Hydrogenovibrio crunogenus: one gene and its partners. The protein of the gene in region 3 binds, or shares a complex with, the protein of the main gene of each other region. Links are inferred from orthologs where the notes say so. Each region holds a gene or a part of one and is shown on either strand. Other genes may lie near its edges.

Evidence for each region.
Region 1: the proteins of secY (region 3) and secA are in contact, whole or in part, in a crystal structure (PDB 3DIN), measured with the Thermotoga maritima proteins. The link is inferred for Hydrogenovibrio crunogenus from one-to-one orthologs. Residues at the interface, in WP_004081795.1 of Thermotoga maritima: Glu108, Gly109, Glu110, Glu111, Ala236, Glu237, Arg238, Arg239, Ile240, Thr241, Ile242, Gln243, Tyr244, Ala245, Arg246, Arg247, Val248, Thr249, Gly250, Arg251, Arg252, Val253, Tyr254, Gly256, Ala257, Ser258, Thr259, Tyr260, Leu261, Pro262; in WP_004082002.1 of Thermotoga maritima: Glu261, Ala262, Arg263, Lys300, Ala301, Arg302, Thr303, Ile304, Ile305, Leu323, Tyr324, Asp325, Pro326, Val329, Ser330, Tyr333, Ile336, Lys340, Phe345, Val349, Glu363, Phe364, Tyr374, Ser375, Gly376, Gly377, Glu393, Ile395, Thr482, Ser483.
Region 2: secY (region 3) and secG share a complex: the UniProt entries of both Escherichia coli proteins name them as parts of the sec protein translocase complex. The link is inferred for Hydrogenovibrio crunogenus from one-to-one orthologs.

Annotation. Positions count from the first base shown.
Region 1 is NZ_CP032096.1:668,191-672,970, reverse strand. Bases 556-3,847 are described here. They hold secA (preprotein translocase subunit SecA), read right to left. Parts: upstream 3,486-3,847; coding sequence 756-3,485; downstream 556-755. Other genes in these bases: lpxC (UDP-3-O-acyl-N-acetylglucosamine deacetylase), read right to left, coding at 3,818-3,847; argJ (bifunctional glutamate N-acetyltransferase/amino-acid acetyltransferase ArgJ), read right to left, coding at 556-645. In the rest of the region: more of argJ, read right to left, coding at 1-555; more of lpxC, read right to left, coding at 3,848-4,738. UniProt on the Escherichia coli protein: Required for protein export, interacts with the SecYEG preprotein conducting channel.
Region 2 is NZ_CP032096.1:920,889-925,053, forward strand. Bases 1-2,677 are described here. They hold secG (preprotein translocase subunit SecG), read left to right. Parts: upstream 1-1,017; coding sequence 1,018-1,338; downstream 1,339-2,677. Other genes in these bases: glmM (phosphoglucosamine mutase), read left to right, coding at 1-183; tpiA (triose-phosphate isomerase), read left to right, coding at 255-1,016; GHNINEIG_RS04370 (NADH-quinone oxidoreductase subunit A), read left to right, coding at 1,542-1,898; GHNINEIG_RS04375 (NuoB/complex I 20 kDa subunit family protein), read left to right, coding at 1,889-2,365; GHNINEIG_RS04380 (NADH-quinone oxidoreductase subunit C), read left to right, coding at 2,390-2,677. In the rest of the region: more of GHNINEIG_RS04380, read left to right, coding at 2,678-3,061; GHNINEIG_RS04385 (NADH-quinone oxidoreductase subunit D), read left to right, coding at 3,075-4,165. UniProt on the Escherichia coli protein: Subunit of the protein translocation channel SecYEG. Overexpression of some hybrid proteins has been thought to jam the protein secretion apparatus resulting in cell death; while this may be true it also results in FtsH-mediated degradation of SecY.
Region 3 is NZ_CP032096.1:353,699-358,180, forward strand. What follows is about bases 1,407-4,400. They hold secY (preprotein translocase subunit SecY), read left to right. Parts: upstream 1,407-2,243; coding sequence 2,244-3,557; downstream 3,558-4,400. Other genes in these bases: rpsE (30S ribosomal protein S5), read left to right, coding at 1,407-1,615; rpmD (50S ribosomal protein L30), read left to right, coding at 1,617-1,805; rplO (50S ribosomal protein L15), read left to right, coding at 1,807-2,241; rpsM (30S ribosomal protein S13), read left to right, coding at 3,656-4,012; rpsK (30S ribosomal protein S11), read left to right, coding at 4,033-4,400. Also shown: rpsH (30S ribosomal protein S8), read left to right, coding at 1-176; rplF (50S ribosomal protein L6), read left to right, coding at 189-722; rplR (50S ribosomal protein L18), read left to right, coding at 738-1,091; more of rpsE, read left to right, coding at 1,106-1,406; more of rpsK, read left to right, coding at 4,401-4,422; rpsD (30S ribosomal protein S4), read left to right, coding at 4,439-4,482. UniProt on the Escherichia coli protein: The central subunit of the protein translocation channel SecYEG. Consists of two halves formed by TMs 1-5 and 6-10.

The DNA of each region.
Region 1 (4,780 bases), 310 kb from region 3 along the record:
GTTAAACGACAGTGACACCGAATCGAGCAAGGCTTTGTCCAGGCAGGCCTGGGAGATTTTAGCATCCGTTGCTGCAAATCCTAGCATGGTCGCCATGTTCGGATGAATCATACCCGATCCTTTTGAAAAGCCGGTCAACGTCACAGTATGACCTTCAATATCAAATTGACGGCTGGCAGTTTTCGGATGGGTATCCGTCGTCATAATTCCTTTTGCAGCCATTTCCCAACCATCAATGGTTTGATTTGCAATGGCTGCGGGCACGGCGGATTCAATTTTAGGCATAGGTAAATTTTGTCCAATCACCCCTGTAGAAAAAGGCAGCACCGCTTGTTCGGAAATACCGAGCTCTTCAGCCACCCAATGACAGGTTTGTTGTGCATCTAACATGCCTTGTTGACCCGTCCCGGCATTGGCATTACCGCTGTTAATCACCAACGCGCGGGTCGGAGTGTTTTTTAAATTTTGTTTTGCCAGCGTAACAGGCGCGGCACAAAAGGCATTCGTAGTAAATGTCGCAGCCGTGCGACTGCCTTCCACAAATGAAATAACGACAAAGTCTTCTACCCCAGACTTTTTAATTTTTGCCTGAGTTGTTCCTAAATAAACACCAGAGACGGGATGAATATTTGATGTTTGCGCCATACTGTTTCTCCAAAATAAAAAAGTCCACACTGGCAATGAATTCAAAATTCATTTGCATATGCTTCACGGCATATGCGCCAGAGTGGACTTCAATAACGCTTGTTTAGATTTTAATTTAATTTACCACAACATTGTTTATATTTTTTTCCTGAACCGCAAGGGCAAGGATCATTACGCCCAACTTTCGGGGTTTCACGACGATAAGTCGCATCAGCTGAATCCTGTTCGGAATCTGATGAGCCATTCACAGCATCAGAAATCCCTTTTGCAGCCGGATGATTGGCTTCCAATTCCTGTGGACGCTCTTCAATCTGTTGCTTTTCATAGGCATCAACATCATCTGCGCCTTGAATTTGAACCATCGATAAAGTTTGAACGGTCTCAAACATAACCTCATCCAGAAAGGCTTCAAACATTTCAGCAGCCGTCGCACGATACTCCTGGAAAGGATCTTTTTGTGCAAATCCTTTTAAGTGGATCCAGCGACGCAAATAGTCCATTTCATTTAGATGTTCACGCCATTGCTTATCAATGGTTCTAAGTAACACTTCTTTTTCAAAATGATGACGGGTTTTTTCATCAATCACCGCCATTTTGTTTTGATAAAGCACTTTGGCTTCTGCGATAATTTTTTCACGCAGTTTTTCTTCAAACAGTCCTTTATCTTCTTGCAACCAATCTGAAATAGGGAAGGTTAAGCCTAGGTCATCCTGAAGCTGCTTTTCCAAACCAGACACATTCCATTGCTCTTCAATGCTTCCTGGCGGAATAAAGCCAGCCATCATTGTTTCAATGACATTTTCACGTAAAGCATCGATAATCTCAGACACATCCTCTTCTTCCATCAGCTCATTACGCTGAGCATAAACCACTTTGCGCTGTTCATTGGAAATATTATCGAATTTCAATAAGTTAGCACGTTCATCCTGGTGCATTCTTTCAACTTGCTTTTGCGCGCGTTCAATCGATTTGGTCACCATGTTATGTTCAATGGCTTCATCCGATTTCATGCCCAGACGACGCATCATGTTTTTCACTTTTTCAGATGCAAATCGGCGCATTAAGTCATCATCTAAAGATAAGTAGAAGCGTGTCACCCCTGGATCACCTTGACGCCCGGAACGGCCACGTAACTGGTTGTCGATACGGCGTGATTCATGTCTTTCTGAACCAATAACCATCAGCCCACCTTTTTCGACAACTTCATCATGCCTGACTTCCCAATCAGCTTTGATTTCAGCTATTTGCGCTTCCGTTGGATTATCTAAAGATTCGATTTCCATGTCTAGGTTCCCCCCTAGCACGATATCGGTTCCTCGACCCGCCATGTTTGTCGCAATAGTCACCGCTCCTGGACGACCCGCTTGTGCAATAATGGTAGCTTCTTTTTCATGCTGCTTCGCATTCAAGACATTATGCGGAATGCCTTCTTTTTCAAATAAAGAAGACAGTACTTCAGAGAGTTCAATAGATGCTGTCCCAACTAAAATTGGCTGCCTTGTTTTAACGACTTCTTTCACTTCTCGGACGATGGCTGCCAACTTCCCTTCAATATCCAAGAACACCAAATCCGGCAAATCTTGACGCTTTGGTACTTTATTGGTCGGCACCACAACCACTTCAAGGCTGTAGGTCGATAAAAACTCACCTGCTTCAGTATCGGCTGTCCCTGTCATACCAGACAACTTCGTGTACTGTCTAAAGTAATTTTGAAAGGTAATCGATGCATAGGTTTGGCTTTCGGCCTGGATCGGAACACCTTCTTTGGCCTCAACGGCCTGGTGCAACCCATCCCCCCAACGACGACCAGACATTTTACGTCCAGTAAATTCATCAATAATCACGACTTCATTATCCTGAACAATGTAATCGGTATTCTTTTCAAACAAAAGATGCGCTCTTAAGGAAGCATTCACATACTTCATCAAACTGATATGCTCGGCATCATAAAGAGAATCGCCTTCTTCCAGCAAACCAACCTCAACCAGCATGGCTTCAACTTTTGAATGCCCTTCATCAGTCAAATGGATTTGCTTCGATTTTTCATCAATCGTGTAATCACCACTCGACGTTTTGGTCTCTAGATCCTCTTCACCTCTTTCCAGTCCTTTGACCAAAGGGTTCATTTTTTGATATAAATCTGACTTATCTTCAGCAGGCCCGGAGATAATGAGAGGCGTTCTGGCTTCATCGATCAGAATCGAATCGACCTCATCGACAATCGCAAAATTTTGCCCTCGCATCACTCGCTCTTCAGCGAAGATCGCCATATTATCGCGAAGATAATCAAAACCGAATTCATTATTGGTTCCGTAAGTAATGTCTGCGTTATAAGCAGTTTGCTTTTCATTACTGGTCTGACCAGACAGAACGACTCCTGTCGTTAAACCTAGAAAGCCATATAGCTGCCCCATCCATTCCGCATCACGAGAAGCCAAATAATCATTCACGGTAATGACATGAACCCCCTTACCCGATAATGCATTTAAATAAGCAGGTAGTGTTGCCACCAGGGTTTTTCCTTCCCCTGTCCGCATTTCAGAAATTTTCCCTTCGTGTAGCACCATCCCCCCAATTAACTGGGTGTCGTAATGACGCATTCCCATGACTCTTTTACCGGCTTCTCTTACCACCGCAAACGCTTCAGGCAGAATCTGATCTAATGAGATCCCTTCAGAAATCTGGCTTTTAAAATAATCTGTTTTCGCTCTGAGTTCATCATCCGAAAGCTGAGATAAGCTTTCTTCTAACGCATTAATTTGTTGAACTTTTTTACGGTATTGTTTAAGCAGTCGTTCGTTTCGACTACCAAATAATTTTTTGAAAATATTAAGTGCCATTAGCGCTTGAATCCAATAAAGAGTTTAGTTGTATAAACCTTATTTCATAGGCTATACAAGGATTGATAGAAAAGGCTGAACAATGCCGAACCGATATGATGAAACACCATTTTACGAGTTATCGACAACTTGTAAAGCACTACTGCTATTTTAGTAAATGCTGATTATTCTAACACATTTAAAAGGATGACAAAGTAAGGAGAATCACGAACATTTGGAATCAATCATTCGAAAGAGAGGGCTCTACAAACCGAGCATGCGTGAGTCACTCTTTTCACTAAGAATGACTGCACTTTGAATCTGATAAAAACAAAAATCAGGAATAAATTGCGTTACACAAGAATCTTACTACTACCATACTGAATTGGCGGCTCTTCATCATCATACGTTACAACTTCATATGCCTCAGAATCTGCCACTAACGCTCTGAGTAGCTGATTATTTAATGCATGGCCTGATTTATGCGCTGTAAACTCACCAATAATAGGATGGCCTGCCATATATAAATCCCCAACGGCATCCAGAATCTTATGGCGCACAAATTCATCTTTGTCTCTAAGCCCTTCCTGGTTCACAACGCCATTTTCATCCAATCCAATCGCATTATGTAACCCAGCACCCAGCCCCAAGTTTTGAGCTCTTAGCTTTTCCATGTCTTTCATAAACCCAAAAGTCCGAGCCCGGCTCACTTCTTTAAAATAAGCCGTCGAAGAAAAACTAAGCGTCATTTTTTCAGCCGTTTGGTCAAAGGCAGGATGATCAAACTCAATCGAAAAATTTAAACGGAACCCTTCATAAGGTTTGAATTCCGCCACGCCGCCTTTTTCATTTTCGACCTGAACCTGTTTTTTAATGCGTATAAATTTCTTTGGCGCCTCTTGCAGCTGAATACCAGCTGATTGTAGCAAGAAAATAAAATGTGACGCACTCCCATCCATAATAGGCACTTCGTCGGCCGTGATATCAATATACAAATTATCAATACCGACGCCTGCTAGAGCTGACATTAAATGCTCAATCGTGGCAATTTTAATTTTTTGCTCGCCTTGCTCTTGCACAATGGTCGTACACAGCATCGTTTCTTTGACTAATTCAGGTGAAACAGGAAATTCAACGACAGGAGTTTGATCAATTCGGCGGAATACGATTCCGGTATTCACAGGAGCCGGGCGCAACGTCATAATTGATTTATGACCGGTATGAAGCCCGACACCTTTAGCTTTGATAGGATTGGCAAGAGTTCTTTGTTTCACGCGATTGTCTTCTACTTTATTGAAGTAAACTATAATCGGTGA
Region 2 (4,165 bases), 570 kb from region 3 along the record:
AATGTTGCATTGAAAAAAGCCGTGCAAGCTTCAGAAGATCGTATGGATGGCAAGGGTAGAGTGCTGATTCGGGCTTCAGGCACCGAGCCTCTTATTCGGGTGATGGTAGAAGGTGACACTAGATCAATGATCGAATCAGAAGTGAAAAGCCTGGTTGAACTGGTTAAAACAGAATTTTGTTAACATTGTCAAGATTGTTTTTTTAAAAAGAAACCGCTAATATAGGCGGAATTTTGCGTCGGAGACTAAACAGAATGAGACAGTTATTTGTTGCTGGTAATTGGAAAATGCATGGTGATAAAGCCTCCATTAAAACACTTGTGACTGGGTTGAATGCGAAAGCAGACAGTGTTGGGGATGTGTTGGTAGCGGTATGTCCGCCTGCAGTTTATCTTGATTATACAAAAAACTGTTTAATGGTAGATAACATTGCATTAGGTGGTCAAAATATGGCGGTTGAGCCTATGCAAGGTGCTTATACCGGTGAGACATCCGCTGCGATGTTAAAAGATGTTGGGTGCCAATATGTCATTCTTGGGCATTCAGAACGTCGAGCTATTTATGGCGAAACTGATCAAGAAATCGCAGCCAAAGTTAAGACTGCATTAACTTCTGGGTTAACGCCTATTTTATGTGTGGGTGAAACGCTTGAAGAACGTGAGTCAGGTCAGCTTGAGTCGGTTATTTCACAGCAGTTAGATGCGGCTGTTGCGGAAGTAGGTATTGATCAGTTTTCAAATGTTGTGATTGCTTACGAGCCTGTATGGGCAATTGGAACTGGGAAAACAGCCAGTGCGCAACAAGCACAAGATGTTCATGCTTTTATTCGTGGGCAACTAGCGAAGTTGAATCCTTCCGTTGCTGAAAAGGTCATTATTCAATACGGTGGAAGTGTTAAACCTAATAATGCTTCTGAATTATTTAGTCAGCCAGATATCGATGGTGGATTGATTGGTGGTGCTTCATTAAATGCAGATGACTTTATCGCAATATGTCAGGCTGCAGGAGAGCAATAAAATGTTTCAAATTATTCTGGCTATTCACTTAGTCATCGCATTTATTCTGATTGTGTTGGTGTTGCTACAGCAAGGTAAAGGCGCTGATGCTGGCGCTAACTTTGGTGGTGGTTCCTCGCAATCCGTATTTGGAAGTAGTGGGTCTAATAACTTTATGTTGAAAATGACTTCTGTAGTCGCAGTTATTTTCTTTATAACGAGTTTGGCTCTTGCTTATTTAGGTGCTCAACAAGCGAAAGGGTATCAGAGTGTGGTTCAAAAGCCTGCTGCAGAGCAGAAAGCGACTGATTCAGATACCAATGAGCCAGTGGTGCCGAACTAATAAGCTGAAAAAAGAATTTGCCGATGTGGTGGAATTGGTAGACACGCTATCTTGAGGGGGTAGTGGCGTAAGCCGTGCCGGTTCAACTCCGGCCATCGGCACCATATTAAAATAGCATTTTGCTAACTGTTGATCTGGTGGTTGTAAAACAACTGCTAAAAGTGTCAGAGTCAAAACTCTGAACGAGAAGAGGCTTGAAACCTATGCTAGAAAATTACTTACCTATCCTAGTATTTGTCGTACTTGGGATTCTTTTTGGAGTGGGGCCTATTTTAGTAGGTTACTTACTGGGTCCACAAAGACCGGATTCTGAAAAACTTTCACCCTATGAGTGTGGTTTTGAAGCATTTGAAGACTCCAGAATGAAGTTCGATGTACGGTTTTACCTAGTCGCAATTTTGTTCATTATTTTTGATTTAGAAATTGCTTTTCTATTTCCATGGGCGGTTGCATTAGAAGAAGTCGGTACATTTGGTTTGCTGGCTATGGGAGTTTTTCTAACATTGTTAGTTGTCGGTTTTATTTATGAGTGGAAAAAAGGAGCGCTGGAATGGGAATAGAAGGCGTTTTAAAGGAAGGGGTTGTCACTACTTCAGCTGATAAATTAATTAACTGGGCGCGTACGGGTTCGCTGTGGCCAATGACCTTCGGTTTAGCTTGTTGTGCAGTTGAAATGATGCATGCTGGTGCCTCTAGGTACGACTTGGATCGTTTTGGTATTATTTTCAGACCGAGTCCTAGGCAATCGGATGTCATGATCGTTGCGGGCACATTAGTGAATAAGATGGCACCTGCATTACGAAAAGTTTACGACCAAATGGCTGAGCCAAGATGGGTTATCTCAATGGGATCATGTGCGAATGGTGGAGGATATTACCATTATTCATACTCTGTAGTCAGAGGCTGTGATCGCATTGTCCCCGTAGATGTCTACGTACCAGGGTGTCCTCCAACAGCGGAAGCTTTGTTGTATGGCATCATCCAGTTACAAAACAAAATTAAACGCACAAATACCATTGCGCGATAACGTCAAGCAGAGCGGGAAAAGTTTATGAAACAATCTGTTTTAGATTTACAAGCGACGATTCAAGAAACACTGGGCGATGCAATTGTTGTCTCGGATATCAAGCTTGATGAATTAACAGTGGAGCTAGCTCCAGAACAGTCTTTATCGGCGCTTACAAAACTGAAAGAAAAGCTAGGGTTTGATCAACTCATTGATGTCTGTGGTGTGGATTATCTAGCTTACGGTGATGTAACGTGGGAAACGCGCAAAGCCGCCAACTCTGGATTTAGCCGAGGTGTCTTTGATTTTGCAGAAGAAGATAATGAATCCGATACCAATATTCCTCGCCGTTTTGCTGTGGTGTATCACTTATTATCGGTTGAGAATAACCGTCGTGTCCGAGTGAAAGTTTTTCCTGAAGACACTCAAATGCCAATGGTTGATTCTGTTGTTTCTGTCTGGAACTGCGCAGACTGGTTTGAACGTGAGGCGTTTGATTTATTTGGTATTTTGTTCAATGGTCACCCTGATTTACGTCGAATTTTGACAGATTATGGTTTTGTTGGACATCCATTACGAAAAGACTTCCCTTTAACTGGGCATGTTGAAATGCGTTATGACGCTGAAAAGGGTCGTGTTGTTTATGAACCTGTCACGATTGAGAATCGAGTGAATGTTCCTCGCGTCATTCGTAATGATGTAGAGCCAAAAGGATAAGTAGAGAATAATTATGTCAGAAATTCGTAACTATACCCTGAATTTTGGTCCGCAGCATCCTTCCGCGCATGGTGTGTTGCGTTTGGTTTTGGAACTGGATGGGGAAACCATCGTTCGCTCTGATCCGCATATCGGGTTATTGCACCGTGGAACTGAAAAATTAGCTGAATATAAGCCATACAATCATTCAATTGGTTATATGGATCGTTTGGACTATGTCTCGATGATGGCCAATGAGCATGCTTATGTTATGGGCATTGAAAAAATGTTAGGCATTGAAGTACCAGAGCGTGCCCAATATATTCGAGTCATGTTTGATGAAATTACCCGAATTTTGAACCACTTGATGTGGTTAGGTGCACATGCCCTAGATATTGGAGCCATGACTGTCTTCTTATACGCGTTTAGAGAACGTGAAGACTTGATGGATTGTTATGAAGCAGTTTCCGGTGCACGTATGCATGCAACCTACTATCGTCCAGGTGGCGTGTATCGTGACTTACCAGAGAGCATGACTAAGTATGAAGAGTCAAAGTGGCATTCTGGTAAAAAACTAGACCAGTTGAATGAAACACGAGAAGGGTCCTTGCTGGATTTTATTGAAGCCTTTACTGAGCGTTTCCCTGGTTATGTTGATGAATATGAAACATTGTTGACGGATAACCGTATTTGGAAACAAAGAACGGTTGATATCGGAATCGTTTCACCAGAAAGAGCGTTGCAATTAGGGTTTACAGGGCCAATGTTGCGTGGTTCAGGCATTGCATGGGATTTACGTAAGAAACAACCTTATGAAGTTTACGATAAATTGGATTTTGACATTCCAGTCGGTGCAACAGGTGACTGTTATGATCGTTATTTGGTTCGCGTGGCTGAAATGCGTGAATCCAACAAAATTATCAAACAATGTGTGAAATGGTTAAAAGAAAACCCAGGCCCGGTTATTTCGGATGATCATAAGGTCACTCCGCCTTCACGTGAAGATGCTAAATCTAACATGGAGGCCTTGATTCACCATTTTAAACTGTTTACAGAAGGGTATTCTGTACCAGAAGGGGAGTCTTATACTGCGGTTGAGCATCCTAAAGGTGAGTTTGGTATTTA
Region 3 (4,482 bases):
AAATGCTTAAGCGTGTAAGCCGTCCAGGTTTGCGTGTTTATAAGAATAAAGATGAGTTGCCAAAAGTAATCGGTGGTTTAGGAGTTGCTGTAGTTTCAACTTCTAAAGGAATCATGTCTGATCGTGATGCGCGTAAAGCGGGTATCGGCGGTGAGATTATTTGTTATATAGCTTAAGGGAGATAAACAATGTCAAGAATTGCAAAATCTCCTATTACTTTACCATCTGGTGTAGATGTAACGATCAATGGAACTGATGTGTCTGTAAAAGGATCAAAGGGTGCATTGTCTAAAACATTTAACCATGCTGTTTCAGTATCTCTAGAAGACGGTGTTGTAACAGTGGCGCCGAAGAGCGAAAGTAAGAATGCATGGGCACAAGCTGGTACAGCGAGATCTATCATTAATAATATGGTGTTAGGTGTTACTGAAGGATTTGAAAAGAAATTACAATTGGTCGGTGTCGGTTATAGAGCACAGGCACAAGGTAAAGTGCTTAACTTAACGTTAGGTTTTTCTCATCCAGTCAATCATGAGCTACCTGAGGGTGTGACGGTTGAAACACCAAGCCAGACTGAAATCGTAGTTAAAGGCGCAGATAAGCAAGTTGTTGGTCAAGTTGCTGCTGAAATTCGTGGGTATAGACCTCCTGAACCTTATAAAGGTAAAGGTGTTAAATATGCTGATGAATATATCTTGCGTAAAGAAGCTAAGAAAAAATAAAGGTTGGGAATATAAATGGATAAGAAAGCTACCCGACTTCGTAGAGCAAAAAAGACTAGAGCAAAACTTGGTTCACAAGATAGAGCTCGTCTTTGTGTGCATCGCACGCCTAAGCATATTTATGCTCAGATTATCTCTTCAGATGGTTCATCTGTTGTTGCTTCATGCTCTACAGTCCAAGCAGATATTAAAAAGCAAGTTGCTTTTGGTGGAAACAAAGAAGCGGCTGAACTCGTTGGTAAGTCAATAGCGGAAAAGGCTAAGGCTGCGGGTATTGAATCTGTTGCATTTGACCGCTCTGGTTTTAAATATCATGGACGCGTTCAAGTCTTGGCAGATTCTGCTCGAGAGAACGGTCTTCAATTTTAAAAGAAGGGATTACAATGTCTTCAAAGGAATTACAAGAAGGTCAAGATGGTCTTGTTGAAAAATTAGTCTCTGTCCGCCGTGTCGCAAAAGTTGTGAAAGGTGGTCGAGTGTTTGGTTTTTCTGCTTTAACTGTTGTTGGTGACGGTGAAGGTCGTGTTGGCTATGGAAGTGGTAAGGCGAATGAAGTTCCTGTTGCCATTAAAAAAGCAATGGAAAAAGCTCGTCGTAATATGAAAGATGTTCACCTAGATGGTGGTACATTGCAGTATCCTATTAACTTTAAACAAGGTGCTGCCAATATCGTGATGTTACCTGCCTCTGATGGTACGGGAATTATCGCGGGTGGTGCGATGCGCGCAGTATTAGAAGCAGCTGGTGTAAAAGACGTATTAGCAAAATGTGTTGGTACAACTCGTCCAGTAAACGTTGTTCGTTCAACCGTTAATGCTTTGACAGGAATGAGTAGCCCAGAACTGATTGCTGCAAAACGTGGTAAATCAGTTGAAGAAATTTTAGGTGAATAAAATGTCAGATAAGAAATTAGTCAATGTTACTTTGGTTAAAAGCACTATTGGACGTTTGCCAGCACACAAAGCTTGTGTGTCTGGTTTAGGTTTGAGAAAAATGCACCAAACAGTAGCGGTTATTGACACTCCTGAAAATAGAGGAATGATCAATAAAGTTTCCTATTTGCTTAAAGTAGAGGAAGCATAATATGCATTTAAATACTTTAAAGCCTGCTGAAGGCGCAAAGAAACTTGCGAAGCGTAAAGGTCGTGGCCAAGGTTCTGGAAACGGAAAAATGGCTGGTAGAGGTCATAAAGGTCAAAAGTCACGTTCTGGCGGAATGCCAAAAATTGGTTTTGAAGGTGGTCAGATGCCATTGCAACGCCGTCTTCCAAAGGTTGGTTTTACATCTAGAAAGTCTGCTTATGCAGCGGAGATTCGTTTAGATGTATTATCTTCAGTTGATTCTGATGTCATTGATTTGCCAGCATTAAAAGCTGCAAACCTTATTTCAGAAAAAATCAAGACGGTTAAAGTAATCAATAGCGGTGAGATGAAAAAAGCAGTTAAAATTTCTGGTCTGAAAGTAACTGCTGGCGCCAAAGCTACTATTGAAGCTGCCGGCGGATCAGTAGAAGTTTGATTATGAATAGTCAGTCAATTGAAAATTCAGGCACAGGTGGGTTGAGCCAAAAAATATTTTTTGTCTTAGGTGCATTAATTGTTTACCGTTTAGGAACTCATATTCCTGTTCCTTTGATTGACCCAGTTGCGCTGGCTGCTATGTTTGAACAGCAAAAGGGTACGATCTTAGACATGTTTAACATGTTTTCTGGTGGTGCTCTTCAAAGGCTTTCTATCTTGGCACTAGGGATTATGCCGTATATTTCTGCCTCTATCATTATGCAGTTATTGACGGTTGTATCTCCTACCCTTGAGCAGTTAAAGAAAGACGGTGAAGCTGGTCGAAGAAAAATTACCCAATACACACGTTATGGAACTGTTGTGCTAGCAACATTCCAAGCGCTAGGCGTCGCAATAGCATTAGAGTCCCAGAATATTAATGGGATGTCTGTCGTTGTTGAGCCAGGTTTGTTATTTAAGGTTATTGCCGTTGCTACTTTAGTAAGCGGAACAATTTTCTTAATGTGGTTAGGTGAGCAAATCACCGAAAGAGGTATTGGAAACGGTATTTCTTTAATTATTTTTGCAGGTATTGTAGCAGGTTTACCTTCTGCACTTGGCGGTACATTTGAGCAAGTTAATACTGGTGCAATGCATGCGATAACTGCTTTTGTGTTATTAGCATTAGTGTTCTTGGTGATTGCGTTCGTTGTTTTTGTTGAAAGAGGACAACGCCGTATTCCAATTCATTATGCTCAACGCATGCGTGGCCGTAAGTTGTATGGCGGTCAAGAAGGCCATTTGCCATTGAAGTTAAACATGGCGGGTGTGATTCCACCAATTTTTGCTTCAAGCATTATTCTATTCCCAGCAACACTTGGTGGATGGTTTGGTACTGCAGAAAATATGGGATGGCTTAAAGACATTGCAACAACAATGTCACCAGGTCAGCCTTTGTATATTTTATTTTATGCAATGGCGATTATTTTCTTTTGTTTTTTCTATACAGCAATTGTTTTCAATCCAAATGAAACAGCTGATAACTTGAGAAAATCTGGTGCTTATATTCCAGGTATTCGCCCTGGTCAGCAAACAGCAAGAAGAATTGATACAATCATGAGTCGTTTAACATTAGCAGGTGCAATATATATTACACTTGTCTGTTTGTTACCTGAATTCTTGATTTTGTATTGGAATGTTCCTTTTTATTTTGGTGGAACATCATTGCTGATTATTGTTATTGTGGTTATGGATTTTATGACAAACATTCAAGCTCACATGCAATCAGGTCAATACGAAAGTATGATGAAAAAAGCTAATTTAAAGGGTCGGTAATTTTAATTTATTGAAAATTAGAGTTACTACTAGTAATTAATCCTAGAAATGAGTATAATCGCTCGTTTTTCGGTAGATGGATAGTTAAGGAGCGCAAAATGGCTCGTATTGCCGGCGTAAACATTCCAGTAAATAAACATATTGTTATTGGATTAAGATCGATCTACGGGGTTGGACAAACGACAGCTCAAAAAATTTGTGCAGATGTGAATATTGATCCAACAACGAAAGTTCGTGAACTAACTGAAGAACAGTTAGAAGCACTTCGTTCAGAAGTTACAAAGTTTAAGATTGAAGGTGATCTTCGTCGTGACGTTACTATGAACATCAAGCGTTTGATGGATATGGGGTGTTACCGAGGAATTCGCCATCGTCGTAGTCTTCCATTGAGAGGGCAACGCACAAAAAATAATGCTCGTACTCGTAAGGGTCCTAAAAAACCTATTAAGCGTTAAGCATAAATTAGAGATTAGATATGGCAAAAGCAAATTCACGTGTTAAAAAGAAGGCAAAACAGGTTGTAACTGATGCAGTTGCACATGTTCATGCAACTTTTAATAACACCATTGTTACCATTACAGATCGTCAAGGAAATGCACTATGCTGGGCTACGTCCGGAGGAAGTGGTTTCCGTGGGTCGCGTAAAAGTACTCCTTTTGCTGCACAGGTAGCAGCAGAGCGCGCAGGTCAAATGGCGACAGAATATGGTGTTAAGAATATGGATGTTATGGTTAAAGGTCCTGGACCCGGCCGTGATTCAGCAGTTAGAGGTTTAAATAGTGTTGGTTTTAAAATTACATCAATTTCTGATGTGACACCAATCCCTCATAACGGCTGTCGTCCGCCTAAAAAACGTCGCGTTTAAAATTCAGAGGTAGAAGATGGCTAGATATATTGGTCCAAAGTGTAAACTATCACGTCGTGA